Regions from separate parts of the Herbaspirillum sp. GW821-FHT09A12 genome, predicted to be linked through region 1. Evidence: predicted binding sites of a transcription regulator. Region 1 holds the regulator's gene; the other holds the start of a gene.
The links. The regulator LexA, encoded in region 1, represses DNA repair genes until DNA is damaged. The targets are predictions, from matches to a motif close to ACTGTATNNNNATACAGT.

Region 1 (6,044 bases):
GGTGCACGACCGATGTGTCGACACTGATGACGACGTCGAGATTGGCGATGGCGGCCGCCGTATCGGCAAAATCCGCGCAGTCGTCGCCCAGATTGAATACAGGGAGTCCGGGTGGCAGGTTGTTCAAGTCCGCCGTGGGTTTGCCTTTTTGCAACGAAAAATAGTCGATGCCCGGAAGATTGAACAGGGGCAGCAGCTGGGTCAGCGGGATGGAACGGCGGCGGTCGTTGCCGTGCTCCGGGTTGCCGCCCCAGACAAAACCGACGCGCAGATTTCCCGGTTTGGACAGTTTTTCGATCTTGTCTTGCCAGATGGCCTTGCTGCTCGCTTCGGCCGACAAATAGGAGGGCAGGACGGGGATGTCGTCGATGGTATCGGTGCCTAATGCATGGGGCAGGCTCATCAGCATGTAGGCGTAATCGCAGCGGGGGATCGGGTCGCTCTCGCGCACCAGCATGATGTCCGGCGAATAGCTCTGGAACAGGCGATACAGGGGATTCTTGACGTGTACGGCGACCTCTGCCCCCAGTTCCTGGACCAGCTTGGCATACCGCAGGAACTGGATGCTGTCGCCAAAGCCTTGTTCGTGCATCAAGAAGATGCGCTTGCCCTTGAGCGGGGCGAGGCCATCCCATTTGGGGATGATCTTGAACAGCTTGTGCACCACGCGATAGACGTCGGCCCGTTCGCGCGTGACCAGGCGGCTTTCATGGTTGGCCCAGCCTTCTTTCAGGTTGCCTTGCAAGAGCTGGCTCAGTGCCAGGTTGTGCATGGCGGTCGAGTAATTCGGCTTGAGTTCCAGCGCCTTCCTGAAATACGGGATGGCTTCTTCGCGGCGGCCATGGTCATGCATGATGGCGCCGATGTTGTTGTAAGTCAGGGCGTGGCTCGGATCGAGTGTGAGCGCCTTGTTGAACAAGGCCAGCGCCTCGTCGACGCGATCCTGTGTGTTTGCAAGGCTGACGGCCAATTTGGCATAACTGTTGGCATCGTTGGGTATCAGTTCGATGACGCGCCGGTAATGTTCATGCGCCTTGTCGACCTCGTCGAGCTTCAGGTAGGCATCCGCGATCTTGTAATGCGCATAGGTGTCCGTGGAGTCCAGCAGCAAGGAGGTCTTGTGCGACTCAACGGCTTCCTTGTACATGTTCATGGCATAGAAGGCTTCACCCAGTGCGGTATGCGCGGGGGCGAAGCTGATCTGCAGCTCGAGCGACTTCATGATCGTCGATACTGCTTCGTTCAAGCGCTTGGCGTCAATCAGGGCCCGTCCCAGGTGGCTCAGCGGGCCCGGCGCGCCGGGCTCGCGCGCGACTGCATCTTCAAAATAGGCGATTGTCGCCTCGGGGTCGTTCTTTTCATGCAGGGCGTTGGCCAGGCCGATGCGGGCCTCGCGATTGTCATGGTCGCAGGCGATGGCGCGTTCGAACAGCTTGATCGCCTCATCGACGCGCTCCTGCCTGAGGACGCAATTTGCCAGGCTGGTGGCGTATTCCGCGTTGCCTGGATCGCCCTCCATGGCCTTTCTCAGCCATTTTTCGCCCAGCGCGTAATCGTATTCCTGTACGGCAATCAAGCCACGGGCATTGTGGGCAAAGATCAGATTGGGGGCGCGCTTGAGCACCGCATCGCACTGTTGCCGGGCTTCGGCAAGCTTGCGCGCTTCAAGCAGATCAAGGCTGGCGCGAACGTCAAGCAGATCTTGCAACTGATATTTCGATGGTGGTGGGGAGGCTTTTGATTTGCCCTTGCGCGTAGACATCAAATTTCCTTGCTAGATGGATCAGTACCGTTCGCGAAGACGAAGGGGGAATGCGACAGCTAGGCATGATATGTGGCTACGCGGCTGGATGAAAGTGCGAACAGAAAGCGAAACAGGGCGTTTTTGCTCAGACTCAAGCTTCGTTTTGCCGAGCTGATGCGGCACGCAAAACGAAGCGATGGCGATGGGCGGGCAGCGGGGATGAATGGCTTACCAGCTACGCAGCAACCCTACTGCGAGCCCTTCGAGGGCGAAGTCTTGCTCATCCTGGTGGATGACGATGGGTTGGAAGTCCGGATTTTCCGGCAGCAGCGTAATGGTGGTGCCGGATTTCTGGTAGCGCTTGACGGTGACGTCGTCCGCCAGGCGGGCAACGACAATCTGGCCGTTGCGCGCCTGCTCGGTCTTTTTGACCGCCAGCAGGTCGCCGTCGAGGATGCCGGCGTCGCGCATGGACATGCCGCGCACCTTCAGCAGGTAGTCGGGTTTGCCCGAAAACAGGGCGGGATCTACCTGGTAGGTTTTTTCCACATGCTCTTGCGCGAGGATGGGCGAGCCGGCCGCGACGCGGCCGACCAGCGGCAGGCTCAATTGCATCAGGGCCGGGTGGGGCAGCGCCATCTGGCGGTTGCCTGGCAGGCCGGCAGCGATCCCTGGCTCCCGCAGCCGGATGCCGCGGGAGGTGCCAGGGGAGATTTCAATGGCGCCCTTGCGGGCCAGCGCCTGCAAATGCTCTTCGGCCGCATTGGCGGAGCGAAAGCCCAGTTCCGAGGCAATCTCGGCGCGCGTCGGGGGGAAGCCGGTGTTTTCAATGGCGTTCTTGATCAGGTTGAGGATCTGTTCCTGGCGCGCGGTGAGCTTGAGCATGTGGAGTGCCTTTCTGTAAAGGAAGGCTGTTTGTATGAACAGTCTGTATTTTTATACAGTTGCCATCTTTGTGTCAACGGCAACATGCGGCGGCGCAACGGATATTGCCCATCCTCCATCCATATATAAATAGAAGCGAGGCAGAGGGGCGATTCCCCGTCGCCGGATGCGGTGGGCCGAACTGTCGCCGCCAGGCCTCGCACAAGCTCGCCAGGATTGCTGTTTGGCCGGATATCTTGTATGATTGCCGGCTTTCCTCTTCCCACACTCGTCTTGACGCCGGGGTGGGCGTTTTGTCAATAGTCCAAAAGGAGTCTACATGCGTCATTATGAAATCGTATTTATCGTCCACCCGGACCAAAGCGAGCAAGTGCCTGCGATGATCGAGCGTTACAAGGGCATCGTCACCACTCGCGGCGGCCAGGTGCACCGTGTCGAAGATTGGGGCCGTCGTCAACTGGCCTACCAGATCCAGAAACTGGCCAAGGCGCACTACGTCTGCCTGAACATCGAAGTCGACAGCGAAACGCTGGCCGAAATCGAAACCGGCTTCAAGTTCAACGATGCCGTCCTGCGCCACCTGACCGTCAAGATGAAGAAGGCCGAAACCGGTCCTTCCCCGATCCTGAAGGCAGTGCAAAAGGAAGACGCAGCCAAGAGCCGCACCGAAGCACCGGCCGCCTGATTGCGCGGCGATTCGTAGCGGAGAGTGAACCAGCTTCAAGTCATCGCCAGCCTGGCCGAACGTGATGTGTTGCGTTATACGCCGGCCGGTATCCCGATTGTGACTGCCAGGTTGCAGCACCAGTCGGAGCAGATGGAAGCGGGGATCAAGCGCCTGGTGGAGTTCGACATTGCGGCCATGGCCGTCGGGGAAATCTCCGGTCGACTCAACAAGGCGACGCTGGGAGCCATGTTCCAATTCACCGGTTTTCTGGCCCGCAGGAATCGCAACAGCAAGAGCGTCGTGTTTCACATCGTTGATTTTGATCCCGTCGGTTGATCCGACACAGACATTACCCAATTTAGATACAGGAGCCAAACCATGGCATTCGGTAAAAAGTTCGATAAAAGCAAACTGAAAAACAAGCGCCAACAGCAAAACCCGCTGTTCAAGCGCAAGAAATTTTGCCGTTTCACCGCCGCTGGCGTTGAACAGGTCGATTACAAGGACGTGGACACCCTGAAGGACTTCGTTCAGGAAAACGGCAAGATCATGCCGGCACGCCTGACCGGCACCAAGGCCCACTACCAGCGTCAGGTCGACACCGCGATCAAGCGTGCTCGTTACCTGGCCCTGCTGCCGTACACCGATCTGCACAACGCATAATCGCCGCCGAGAAATAGGAGAAAAACATGCAAGTCATTCTGTTGGAAAAAATCGTTAATCTCGGTGGTCTGGGCGATGTCGTGCGCGTCAAGGACGGTTTCGCGCGCAACTTCCTGATCCCGCAACGCAAGGCCCGCCGCGCTACCGATGCAGCCATCGCTGAATTCGAAGCCAAGCGCGCCGACCTGGAAAAGGCCGCCGCTGAAAAGCTGGCAGCTGCCCAAGCCCAAGGCGAAAAGCTCAACGGCGCCACCATCGAAATCTCGCAAAAGGCGGGCGTCGATGGCCGTCTGTTCGGTTCGGTCACCAACTTCGACATCGCCGAAGCGCTGGGCAAGCAAGGCTTTGCAGTGGAAAAGTCGCTGGTTCGCCTGCCCAATGGTCCGTTGAAGACCGTTGGCGAGCACCCGGTTGCAGTTGCCCTGCACACCGACGTGGTGGTCGATGTGACCATCAACGTCAAGGGCGAGCAAGCGTAAGCATTGCATTCGCTGCAATTCAATTTGCAATAAGAAAGCCGGGTTCGCCTGGCTTTTTTATTGCCGCCCGACATCGGAACGGAAGCCTTGCCGGCCGTATCCCGAGGCCGGCGCGGTCAAGCCCGGCAAACGGAAATGAGCACGCAAGATGTGGGCTGCGATTTGCCTCCAGCCTGAAACGGCCAACACCCATAGCAGGTTATAATGCGCGCCATGAAAGAATCATCCCGCGCCAAGAAAGACTCCTTTCCATCGTTCCGCGGCCCCAGAGATTCCTCTGATCCCGAGGTCGATTCGCTACGCGTGCCGCCACACTCCATCGAGTCCGAACAATCGGTGCTCGGCGGTTTGCTGCTGGACAACGCGGCGTGGGACCGTATCGCCGATTTCGTCAGCGCTGACGACTTCTACCGTTACGACCACCGCATCATCTTCGAACATATCGTCAAGCTGATCAACAGCACCAAGCCGGCTGACGTCATTACCGTCTACGAAGCCTTGTCCACCAGCGGCAAGGCTGAAGAAGTGGGCGGCCTGGTCTATCTCAACGCACTGGCGCAGAACACGCCGTCAGCCGCCAATATCCGTCGCTACGCCGAGATCGTGCGCGACCGCGGCATCCTGCGCAAGCTCATCACGGTGGCCGACGAGATTTCCGGCAACGCCTTCAATCCGCAGGGCAAGGACGTCAAGCAGATGCTGGACGAGGCCGAGTCCAAGATTTTCGCCATCGCCGAAGAAGGTTCGCGCGGCTCGCAGGGTTTCATGGAAATCCAGCCCTTGCTGACGCAGGTGGTCGAGCGCATCGATGAACTGTACAACCGCGACAATTCCAGCGACATCACCGGGGTGCCGACCGGCTTCATCGACCTCGACAAGATGACCTCCGGCCTGCAGCCGGGCGACCTGATCATCGTCGCGGGACGTCCTTCCATGGGCAAGACGGCATTTTCGATTAACATCGGCGAAAACGTTGCCATCGACAGCGGCCTGCCGGTGGCGGTGTTCTCGATGGAAATGGGCGGCGCCCAGCTGGCCATGCGTATGCTGGGCTCGGTCGGTCGCCTGGACCAGCACCGCCTGCGTACCGGCCGTTTGCTGGACGAAGACTGGCCCCGCCTGACGCACGCCATCCAGAAGATGAATGATGCGCAGTTCTACATCGACGAAACGCCGGCCCTGAGCCCGATCGAATTGCGCGCGCGCTCGCGTCGCCTGGCGCGCCAGTGCGGCAAGCTGGGCCTGATCATCATCGACTACCTGCAACTGATGTCCGGCAACGGCGGCAGTTCCTCGGAGAACCGCGCTTCGGAAATCTCGGAAATCTCGCGTAGCCTGAAGGGCCTGGCCAAGGAGCTCAATTGCCCGGTGATCGCGCTGTCGCAGCTGAACCGCTCGCTGGAGCAACGCCCCAACAAGCGTCCCGTGATGTCCGACTTGCGCGAATCCGGCGCCATCGAGCAGGATGCCGACGTGATTTTGTTCATTTACCGGGATGAGGTTTACAATCCGGACTCGCCCGACAAGGGAACGGCGGAAATCATCATCGGCAAGCAGCGTAACGGGCCGATCGGCAGTATCCGACTGTCATTCCTGGGCATGTATA
Region 2 (6,044 bases), on a different contig from region 1:
TTGCGCGAGATGCCCAGCGCCTTGGCCGCGGCGCTGACGTTGCCGCCATGCGCCTGCAGTGCGTGCTCGATGGCCGACCATTCGTTGTCTTGCAATGACAAGGCAGCCGGCGCCGACATGGGCATTGGCGTGGCGTGGCCGGGATGGGCGCCGGTTTCTTCCAGGAAGTCGTCAGGCAGGTGCTGCAGCGTGATGCATTGCTCGCTGCCCGCCATGGCCAATGCGGTGCGAATCAGGTTGCTCAGTTGGCGCAGGTTGCCCGGCCACCGGTGGGACAGCAGCAGATGCCGCACCTCGGCAGCCAGTTGCGGCGCTTGCCCTCCGGATTCGCGCTCGAGGATATGGTCGATGAGCTGCGCCAGGTCGCTGCGCTCATGCAAGGCCGGCAGCCGTACCTGCAAGCCGTTGATGCGGTAGTACAGGTCTTGGCGGAAGGCATGGCTGGCAGCCATGTCGCGCAAGGGGCGGTTGGTGGCGCAGACCAGCGCGAACGCCACCGGAATCAGGCGGTTGCTGCCCAGCGGCATCACCGCGCGTTCCTGCAGCACGCGCAGCAGGCGTGCCTGCAGCGCCAGCGGCATGTCGCCGATCTCATCCAGGAACAGCGTGCCGCCATGTGCCTGCGCGATCTTGCCCACGGCCCCTTTGCGCCGCGCGCCGGTGAAGGCGCCGTCGTCGTAGCCGAACAGCTCGGCCTCGATCAGGTGCTCGGGGATGGCCGAACAATTGACCGCGACGAAGGGCGCATGCGCCGCATGCGCCTCCTTGTGGATGGCCTGGGCCAGCCATTCCTTGCCGGTGCCGGTCTGGCCGGTGATGAGGATGGGGATGTCGCGGCCGATCACCTTGCGCAGCTTGTCGATGACGGTGCGCATCTGCGCGTCGCCGGTGTCGAGCGCCTGCAAGCCGGGTTCCGGCGCGGACCGCGTTATCGGTTGGAGCGGCGGCCGGGCCGGCTCGGCGACCGCATCGCGCGTGTTCTGGAAATGCTGTTCCTGCAGCCGCATCTCGGCGCGCGCATGGATCTGGATGCCGCTGTGCAGATACAGCTCCATCAATCCCGGCATGGCCTTGCGGTAGTGCTCGGAGAGCATCGACACCGGCACGCCGAACAGCGAGCTGAAGGTATGCGATTGCAACGCCCCCAGCGGCAACCCGAGCTGGAACAGCGCGCTGCGGTTGGCCGCCAGGAAGCGCCCGCCCGGGGTGAAGCTGGCGATGCCTTCGACCAGCGTGCCGACGAATTCCGGCCGGCTGTGGAAATGCAGGGTGATGCAATCGGGGAAGCTGCCGGCCAGCAGGTGGTTTTCGATCATCTGCGCCGACATGCGCACCAGAGCCATGGTGTGCTTGTGGAAGCTGCCGCATTCGCCGGAGACGTCCAGTACGCCCAGCACCTTGCCCTGGTGGTCGAAGATGGGCGCGGCCGAGCAGGTCAGGAAGCGGTTGGCGTCGAGGTAATGCTCCTGCGCATGCACGGTGGTCGGTTTTTGTTCGAACAGGGCGGTGCCGATGGCATTGGTGCCGCGCAACTGTTCCGACCAGCGTCCGCCGGCGCCCAGCGCCACGCGGTCGGCCTTGGCCAGGAAGTCGCTGTCGCCCAGCGTATGGAGGATGGTGCCGCTGGCGTCCGAGAGGATCACCATGCTGTGGGTATTGCGGATCTGGTCGTAGAGCGTTTCCATCACCGGCCGCGCATGGCCGAACAGCGCATGGTTGGACTCCAGCGTCAGCGCCAGGTCGGGGCGCGAGAGCGTATCCAGGTCGGGCCGTTGCTGGCGGGTGATGCCATAGGCAGAACTGCGCTGGTGCGAACGCTCGATGGTTTGCAGGTCGAGCAATTGATTGTCGGCCACAGGCTGCAGCACAGGGGCATTGCTCAGCAGGGACGCGCCGGTATCCGGCCGGTTTGCCTGGTGTTGCATCGTTGTCTCCTTTGGGACCCGAGGTCCTGATCCTCCCTGTTCGATTTCTTATGGATTGGGAAGCGAGGTGGGCCAAGCATAACCGATTAATTCGCGCTTGCCTCCCCCTTGCGGCGGCGATATGGCCGGCCGGCAAGGGAAAATTGAAACAGGGTTTGCAGGCCGGGATGGCAGGGTGCAATATACTGTATATAAACACAGTATTTCGTGCCTCCATCATGTCCAAATCCTCCAGGTTTCCCAAGTTTCCAGAAGGCATCGCCGCGCCGTTCCCCGAGCAGCCCCAAGCGCTTGCCGACGACGATCCGACGTTGACGCCGGAGTCTTATATCCACCCCAGCCAGATTGCGCGCAAGGGCCGTGGCGCCGTGACCAATCTGCGCGGACGCTACGAATCGGTCAGCCGGGAAGCGTTCGACGACGGCTGGCAGGCGATGACGCTGGCAAGGGAGCGGGAAGGGGCGGACGATATGGACGACGCGGACGACGCGGACGAACCTGCGCCCCTGAAAACCATCGTCACCGAAGAGACGGCGAAGTCCATCCTCAGCCGCAACAGCTCGCCCGATTTGCCGTTCAGCCTGTCGCTGAACCCCTATCGCGGCTGCGAACACGGCTGCATCTATTGCTTCGCGCGGCCGTCGCACAGCTATCTCGGCCTGTCGCCGGGGCTGGACTTCGAAAGCCGCCTGTTTGCCAAGACCAACGCGCCCGAGCTGTTGCTGCGCGAACTGGCGCGGCCATCCTACGTGCCCGACACCATCACGGTCGGCATCAATACCGATGCCTACCAGCCGATCGAGCGCGAACTGCAACTGACGCGGCGGGTGCTGCAGGTACTGCACGACTGCGGCAATCCGGTGGCGCTGATCACCAAGTCTTCGCTGATCGAGCGCGACATCGACTTGCTGGCGGCGATGGCGGCCAAACGCCAGGCCATCGCCGCCGTCACCATCACCACGCTGGATCCTGCCATCGCGCGCACGCTGGAGCCGCGGGCGGCCAGCCCCATGCGGCGCCTGCGGGTGATCAGGACACTGGCCGCGGCCGGCATTCCGGTCAGCGTCTCGATCGCGCCGGTGATCCCGTTCATCACCGAGCCGGACCTTGAGCGCGTGATGGAAGCCGCCATCGAGGCCGGCGCCGGGCAGGCCGGCTACATCGTGCTGCGCCTGCCGTGGGAAGTGAGCCCCTTGTTCCGGCAGTGGTTGCAGGCGCACTTCCCGGAGCGCGCCGCGCGCGTGATGAACCGTATCCAAGACATGCGCGGCGGCAAGGACTATGACGCCGATTTCGCCACCCGCATGCGCGGCGTCGGCGCCTGGGCCGACCTGCTGCAGCAACGTTTCGAGAAAGCCAGCCGGCGGCTGGGCTTGACCCACCGTAACCGCGCCTTCGCCACGCTCGACGCCAGCCAGTTCCGGCGGCCGCTGGTGACGCCGACGGCGCGGCAGCAGGCCAGTACAGGTTCGGGGCAGATGGATCTGTTCTAGGGCGCATCTCACGTCTATTGGTCTATTGGCTTATTGACCTGTTGATGACATGCGTTCCAAGAACCCGTATCGCCCGGGTTCCGGGATGTTCGCCGTCCCTGATACACTGCGCGCTTTCTTTTGGCGGGCAGGCGGTATGCATACCCTTGAACAATTACGCAGCGGTGCGCTGGCCGGCATCAAACGGCTTTCGCTGTCTTGCGGGCTGCGCGAATTTCCGCGCGAGATTTTCAATCTCGCCGATACGCTTGAGATCCTCGACCTCAGCGGCAACCAACTCAGTGCCTTGCCGGACGACTTGCCGCGCTTGCATCAGCTGCGCATCATCTTTTGCTCCGACAATGCGTTTGCCGAACTGCCCGCCGTGCTGGGCCGCTGCGCGCGCCTGGAGATGATCGGTTTCAAGGCCAACCGCATCGGCCGCGTGCCGGGAGCGGCGTTGCCCGCGGCGTTGCGCTGGCTGGTGCTGACCGACAATCGCATCGAAGCCTTGCCTCCTGAAATCGGCCGTTGCACACGGCTGCAGAAGTTGATGCTGGCGGGCAATCGCCTGCGTTCCCTGCCATCGGAGATGGCGAACTGCCGCCGCCTTGAGCTGCTGCGCCTGGCGGTCAACCGGTTCGAGACGTTTCCTGAGGTGCTGGCGGCATTGCCGCGATTGAGCTGGCTTGCCGTGGCCGGCAATCCATTTTGCGCAGGGTTTGAGGCAGCCGTGGATGACGCCGCCCAGGTGCCGCCGGTTGAGTGGCGCGATCTTGAATTGCTGCGCAAGCTGGGCGAAGGGGCTTCCGGCGTGATCCATGAGGCGCGTTGGCGCACCGGGAGCGAGGCGCGCGCGGTTGCCGTGAAACTGTTCAAGGGAGAGGTGACCAGCGATGGTTTGCCCCGGCGTGAGATGGCTGCGGCCATCGCGGCCGGCGATCATCAGGGGCTGATTCCGGTGCTGGGGAGGTTGCGAGGGCATCCGGACAGCGTCCACGGTCTGGTGATGCCATTGATTGCGCCCAGCTTCGTCAATCTTGCCGGCCCGCCCAGCCTCGTATCGTGCACGCGCGATGTGTACGCCGAGGAGACCGTCTTTGCGTGGCGCCATGCCTTGGGGGTCGCCCGCGATGTGGCCGCCGCGGTGGCCCATCTGCACCGCCGCGGCGTGGTGCACGGCGACCTGTATGCGCACAACATTTTGCATCGGGCGCCGGGCAGCGCATTGCTGGGCGACTTCGGCGCCGCATCCTTGTGCGACCCGGCCGCTCCTTATGCGGCGGCCTTGCAGGCGATGGAGGCAAGCGCTTTCGGTTGTCTGCTGGAAGAATTGCTGCAGCGTTGCGCGCTGCCCGGCCTGGAACCCGCCATTGAGCGGCTGGGCCGCTTGCGCGACCGATGCCGCTCTGAAGCGCCTGGCGACCGGCCGGATTTCGACGGCATCGCACGGGAACTGGCGGCGTCGATGGCCTCACTCGAGCGCTCCAGCTGCGCGGCTTAGCCGGAGACGCGCTCGCTGGACTTGAGCAGCACCACCAGCGCGCCGGCGCCGCCTTCTGCCGCGCGCGCCTGGCAGAAGGCCATCACTTCATCCTTTTGCGCCAGCCAGTTGCGCACCTTGTGCTTCAACACCGGTTCCTTGTTGACCGAACCCAGGCCCTTGCCGTGGATCACGCGCACGCAGCGCAGGCCGCGTTTCCTGGACTGGCGCAGGAATTCGCCCAGGGCCTCGCGCGCCTGGTCGCGCCGATAGCCATGCAGGTCGAGCTGGGCCTGGATCACCCAGTTGCCGCGCCGCAGCTTGCTGAGTACGTCGGGGCCGATGCCGGGACGGGCGAAGCTGAGGTTTTCATCGCTGTCCATCAGGGTATCGACGGTGAATTCGTCGGACAGCGACTCCAGCAGCGCGGCCTGCTCGTCGGCCAGATGCTGGCGTGGAATGGGCGGCGGCAGCTCCGGCAGATGGTGCGCCTTGTCGGCCGCCTTGGCGCGCAGCGGCGCCACCTGGCCGATGCTGTTGCGGAAGATATCGGTGTCTTCCCTGAGTTTGGCCTCGTTGCGCAGGCGTTCGGCCTGCGCTTCGGCGCGCGCCTGCTCTTCTGCCTGCAATTGCTTGCGCAGTCCCTTGAGTGCGGAAAAATCCTTGATTGTCGCCATGATGCAGCCCGGTCAAACTTCCCAGTGGGCTACTTTATCAGAACGCCGGCCGTGGTTCAGCCGCAGGCCAGCTTGATGATGACCTTGCCGGGGTCGGTGTGGATGTTGAGGCGAGCGGGGTTGAAGTCCATGGTGGCGGCGTCGCCAGGACGCAGGATACGGACATCGGATGCGCCCGACTCTTGCATGGCCTTGCGCTCGATATAGCCGCTGATATTCTGGCCGATCAGATAGTCGACCTTGGCGGCATCGCAGCCGGCACTGCCGCCGGTGTCATGCGGTTTGGGCTCCTGGGAGGCGCTGCAGGCAGCCAGCAAGGCGGCCAAGGCAAGCGGGGAAAGCCGGGCGGCGCGGGGAAAGGTCATGTTTTTCCTTTCTGTTGATAAAAAACAAAGCCGGTGGAAGCACTTGTCTTCCACCGGCTTTTGGATGGGCAGCCGCGCCGCTAGTTCACGCGATAGCGAAAGTTTATTCCAACCCTTCGAGA

Region 2: a site for LexA is predicted at 2,110-2,127, ahead of AC07N6_RS23675 (PA0069 family radical SAM protein). Genes of this name have one in related genera too.

Annotation. Positions count from the first base shown of each region.
Region 1 covers NZ_JBWKPR010000002.1:964,092-970,135, reverse strand. Annotated here, with positions in the region: gene AC07N6_RS09460 (tetratricopeptide repeat protein) at 1-1,708, opposite strand, end outside; gene lexA (transcriptional repressor LexA) at 1,973-2,629, opposite strand; gene rpsF (30S ribosomal protein S6) at 2,949-3,314, shown strand; gene priB (primosomal replication protein N) at 3,339-3,632, shown strand; gene rpsR (30S ribosomal protein S18) at 3,675-3,959, shown strand; gene rplI (50S ribosomal protein L9) at 3,986-4,438, shown strand; gene AC07N6_RS09430 (replicative DNA helicase) at 4,643-6,044, shown strand, end outside.
Region 2 covers NZ_JBWKPR010000019.1:45,808-51,851, forward strand. Annotated here, with positions in the region: gene AC07N6_RS23670 (sigma-54-dependent Fis family transcriptional regulator) at 1-1,925, opposite strand, end outside; gene AC07N6_RS23675 (PA0069 family radical SAM protein) at 2,144-3,418, shown strand; gene AC07N6_RS23680 (leucine-rich repeat-containing protein kinase family protein) at 3,555-4,901, shown strand; gene AC07N6_RS23685 (Smr/MutS family protein) at 4,898-5,557, opposite strand; gene AC07N6_RS23690 (I78 family peptidase inhibitor) at 5,614-5,922, opposite strand; gene trxB (thioredoxin-disulfide reductase) at 6,026-6,044, opposite strand, start outside.